DNA from 2 places in the Streptomyces sp. Root1310 genome. Region 1 is predicted to be linked to the other one. Evidence: riboswitches for the same ligand, from Rfam matches in the RefSeq annotation. Region 1 holds a riboswitch; the other holds the start of a gene.
What was found. Region 1 has a riboswitch for cyclic di-AMP ahead of ASD48_RS14250 (C40 family peptidase). Riboswitches for the same ligand answer to the same signal wherever they lie in the genome.

Region 1 (2,181 bases):
CAGGCGAGTGACCTGGCGATCCAGGCCGAGGAGCTGGCCCGCGTCCGCGCGAGCCTGGAGGAGATGCTCGTACGGCACACCGGGCGGACGCCGGAGCAGGTGACCGCGGACATCGAGCGGGACAGGTTCCTCACCGCCCAGGAGGCCCTGGAGTACGGCCTGGTGGACGGGATCATCCCCAGCCGCAAGGCCTCGGCCGGCGCGCCCGGCGGGAGGTGAGCGGCCGATGGTGCCCGAGCTGCCGCCGCTGCCCGCGCTGACCCGCGCGGAGGCCGAGCTGATCGACGGTTACCTCGACGTGGTCGACCTGCTCGGCCGGATCAACCCCGCCCATCACGGCGACACCTATCGCGGACTGCGCGCCGCCCAGGCCCTGGTGACCAAGGCGACCGCGCTGCGCGACGCGCTGGCGCGGATGCACCAGCGGGGCGAGAGCGAGCTGCACGCGCCGACGCTCGCGCGGGCGCTGCGCGTCCTGGACGGCGAGCGCCGCACCGGGCGGGTCACGCTGCCCCCGCTCTCCGACAGTTGACCCGCCGGATCCACCTCCGGTCCGGACCCCTCGCGCTCAGGACGTGACGACCGGACCGGAGTTGAAACGGCCCAGAAGAGGTACCCCCGTTCAGCGGAGCGTCTACTGTTCCCCCGACCCCCTTGCGGTTGCGCAAAAGGGCGCTCTTCGGGCGGAATAACGGGCTCCACCGCTGGTGGGAGCCCCTGAGGTGCCTTGACACCTGATCGCCCATCAGGGTGTCCACCCGAACGGGTGAGTGGTGAGTAACCCCACAAATCCCCGGTTCCGTTGGGATTTTCGGACATCGGTGAGCCAAGATCCCTGACTGACGACAAGCCCCCGCCACAAGCGGCGGGGCGGTCCGGGCGGACGCCGAGTCCTGCCGCCGCCCGGATGACCGGTCGACAGGAGTGCATCGGCAGGAGTGGAGGACCCAGGCACGACGGGTCGCCGGAACGGTCACGCCATGGCCGGGCCGAGCAGCCCTTGGGGTGAAGCCGCAGCAGCGGCCGGGCAACTTCGCCAGCCCGAATCCGACAGGTCATCCTTCACAGGCGGCTGACGAAGGGTTGCGCATGACTGCGCTCAATCGTGTCCCGTCGCTCATGGCCCGGGCCGGTACGGCCTCGGCTTTCGCCATCGCCGCCGTCGGCGGCTCGGTCGTGGTCCCGGGGCTCGCCCCCGACGCCGCGGCCGCCACACCGGCGACGAAGGCGCTCCAGATCGCGGCCTCCAAGAAGGGTGCCCCCTACAAGTACGGGGCCACCGGACCGAAGAGGTTCGACTGCTCCGGGCTCACGCTGTACTCGTTCAAGAAGGCGGGCAAGAGCCTGCCCCGGACGGCGTCCCAGCAGTACAACAAGACGAAGCACATCAAGGCGTCGAGCCGTAAGGCAGGCGACCTCGTGTTCTTCCACTCGGGGTCGAACGTCTACCACGTCGGGATCTACGCGGGTAAGGGCAAGATCTGGCACTCGCCTAAGACCGGCGACGTGGTGAAGCTCCAGAAGATCTGGACCAAGAGCGTCTGGTACGGGCGGGTCCGCTAGGGCCTGGGCCTGCCCGGGTCACGGGCCGGTTTCCCGGGGTGGTGGGGGCGTCCTGACGCGCCTTCACCGCCCCGGGAGCTCTCCCTCCGCCGGGGCCGTCAGGGCACCGGCCACCGGCTCCGCCGCCGGGACGGCCCACGGGAGCTCGACGGTGACCGTCTTGCCCCCCTCCCGGGTGGGCCGCACTCTCAGCCTGCCGCCGCACTCCGCGGTCAGCCATCGAATGATCACCATCCCTCGGCCGTTGTCCTGCTGGACGGCGGCCGGCAGTCGTTTCGGGAAGCGCGGGTGGCTGTCGGTGACCCCGACGCGCAGGTGTTCGTCACGGTCGAGGACCAGGTCCACCGTGAAGGTGGGTGACTGCCCGAAGGTGTGCTGTACGGCGTTGGTGGCGAGTTCCGAGACGATCAGCCGGACGGCGTCGGCCATCTCCGCGTCCGCCGGCAGGCCCCATTCCCCGAGAGCGCCGGCCACGAATACGCGAGCCGCGTAGACCGAGGCGGGATCGCTCGGCAGAGTGACGGATGCTTCCAGGTGATCTGCCATGGCGACGTCGACCCTTTCCCACGGGACCGGGAGCCCGACACGGTGCGGATGGTTCGAGTACGGTCCCGGACT
Region 2 (2,181 bases), on a different contig from region 1:
CGGCCTCGACTACGCGACCAGCCCCGACCTGGCCAGTCGCAGCCAGCAGATCGCCGTCGCGCAGAAGGTGCTCGCGGCCGAGGGGATCGGCGCGTGGGGCACCTGCGGGCTGACCTCCGGGCTCACCCAGGAGAACGGCGCGCTGAACGTGGACACCGGCGTGGCGGACGACTCGTCCGACTCATCCGGGTCCTCCGGATTGTCCGACCTGTCCAGGGGGTTGTCCGGATCCTCGGGCTCGTCGTCCGACGAGGACTCCTCGTCCGACTCGTCCGACTCGTCCGCTGATTCCTCCGGTTCGCCTTCGGCGTCCGCTTCCTCCCCTTCGTCCTCTTCCTCCGCCGCAGCGGAGGACTCCGGGACGTCCGGCGGTTCCGGCGGCCGGAGCGACGGCTCGACGGGCGACAGCTCGCCCACGGCGACCCCGGGTGCGGACGACTCGGACAAATACGTCCAGGACGAAGGTTCTTGGAGCCTCGTCGACACGGGCTCCCTCGGCTCGGGCAAGCACCGCGGCGCCACCGCGGACGAGGCCGCGACCAAGAGCGCGACCGACACCGGCGCGGACGGCACCACCACCGCCTCCGCCGGCCGGCACGCCGCGGCCACCTATGTCGTCCAGGAGGGCGACTCCCTCGCGTCCATCGCCGACTCCCTTGGTATCGACGGCGGATGGCGCGCCCTCTACGCCGAGAACCAGGACCTCATCGGCGTCGACCCGAGCAACATCGCCGCCGGTCAGACCCTCGACACAGGGGTGGAATAGGGCGCAAAGCCCAAGAAAAACAGCGGGAGTTCACGTCACGCTTCGCGCCGAATGTCCGGTTTGGTGAAAGTGTGGGATGAGTCTCAGAAGCCCTGATCGTCTTTGAAATTCCGCCGATCGCGTGTCTACGGTCGAGGCCGCTCGGCAACCCGAGCCCCGGCCGTCGCAACGCCGAATCCTGCCAGCGGCGAACCGGGAACAGTCGTCGCGCAAGCGCCGTAGGCAGGAGCGGGGGACCCAAGGTAAGTGCCGCGCCGGTCGGTTGACCGGAACGGCTCGGGGTGAAGCCACACCTCCCACGGAGCAGCGCTCCGAAGGGCGAGGAAGTGGCCGGGCAACTCACACGGCCCGAACCCGACAGCTCACCTCGCAGGCGTCGGTGAGGGGATCCACCATGCTGTTTTCCGGTAAGGGCAAGCACCGCCGTCCGTCCAAGGCCACCCGCGTCGCCACGCTCGCCGGCGTCACCGGCGTCGCCATCGCCGCCCCGCTGATGGCGGCCGGCAACGCCTCCGCCGCCACCGCCTCCGAGTGGGACGCGGTCGCCCAGTGCGAGGCCGGCGGCAACTGGTCCATCAACACCGGCAACGGTTACTACGGCGGTCTCCAGTTCTCGGCGTCCACCTGGGCCGCGTACGGCGGCACCGCCTACGCCTCCACCGCCGACCAGGCCTCCAAGTCCCAGCAGATAGCGATCGGCGAGAAGGTCCTCGCGGGTCAGGGCAAGGGTGCCTGGCCGGTCTGCGGCACCGGCCTGTCCGGCGCCGCCTACAACGGCTCGAGCGCCGACTCCTCGGGCTCCGGCTCGTCCAGCTCCTCCGGCTCCTCCGGTTCGTCGAACAGCGGCAGCACCAGCAGCCGCTCGACCGACGAGCAGAGCTCCTCCCGCTCCACCGACCGCCCGGCCGCCTCCAAGACGGTCACCACCCCGACCGGCAAGAAGGTCAAGAAGGGTGACGGCGAGTACAAGGTCGTCAAGGGCGACACCCTCAGCTCCATCGCCGAGAAGCACAAGGTCAAGGGCGGCTGGGCGAAGCTGTTCGAGCTGAACAAGGACATCGTCACCGACGCCGACCTGATCTACCCGGGCCAGCAGCTCCACCTGAAGTGACATCGCGGGCTGAAGTGACACTGCGGCCTGCCGTGACACCGCGCCTGCCGTGACACCGTGCCTGTGTGACGCGGCATCCGAAGTGACACCTGGCCCCCAGAGAAGCCACAGCGCCCTCATATCCGAGGTCGGCACACTGAAGACCTCGTGAGGGTCTCCCCCCGTCCCCACGGGCTCCCCGCTCCGGTGCGTGTTCCCCCGTACGCACCGGAGCGGGGTTTCTCTTTGCCCGTTCGTCACTTCCTGTCGGCTTTTCTCGGCCACCCCCTTTGTTCCGGGCGGAAACAATAGGTACCGTCTGTCT

Region 2: it holds a riboswitch for cyclic di-AMP, as region 1 does, so the genes downstream of both, ASD48_RS07455 (transglycosylase family protein) here and ASD48_RS14250 (C40 family peptidase) in region 1, are expected to answer to the same signal.

What each region holds. Positions count from the first base shown of each region.
Region 1 covers NZ_LMEQ01000005.1:128,880-131,060, reverse strand. The annotation lists gene ASD48_RS14260 (ATP-dependent Clp protease proteolytic subunit) at 1-219, shown strand, start outside; gene ASD48_RS14255 (hypothetical protein) at 227-532, shown strand; cyclic di-AMP (ydaO/yuaA leader) riboswitch at 875-1,086, shown strand; gene ASD48_RS14250 (C40 family peptidase) at 1,090-1,563, shown strand; gene ASD48_RS14245 (ATP-binding protein) at 1,627-2,109, opposite strand.
Region 2 covers NZ_LMEQ01000001.1:1,731,469-1,733,649, reverse strand. The annotation lists gene ASD48_RS07460 (transglycosylase family protein) at 1-766, shown strand, start outside; cyclic di-AMP (ydaO/yuaA leader) riboswitch at 971-1,157, shown strand; gene ASD48_RS07455 (transglycosylase family protein) at 1,161-1,877, shown strand.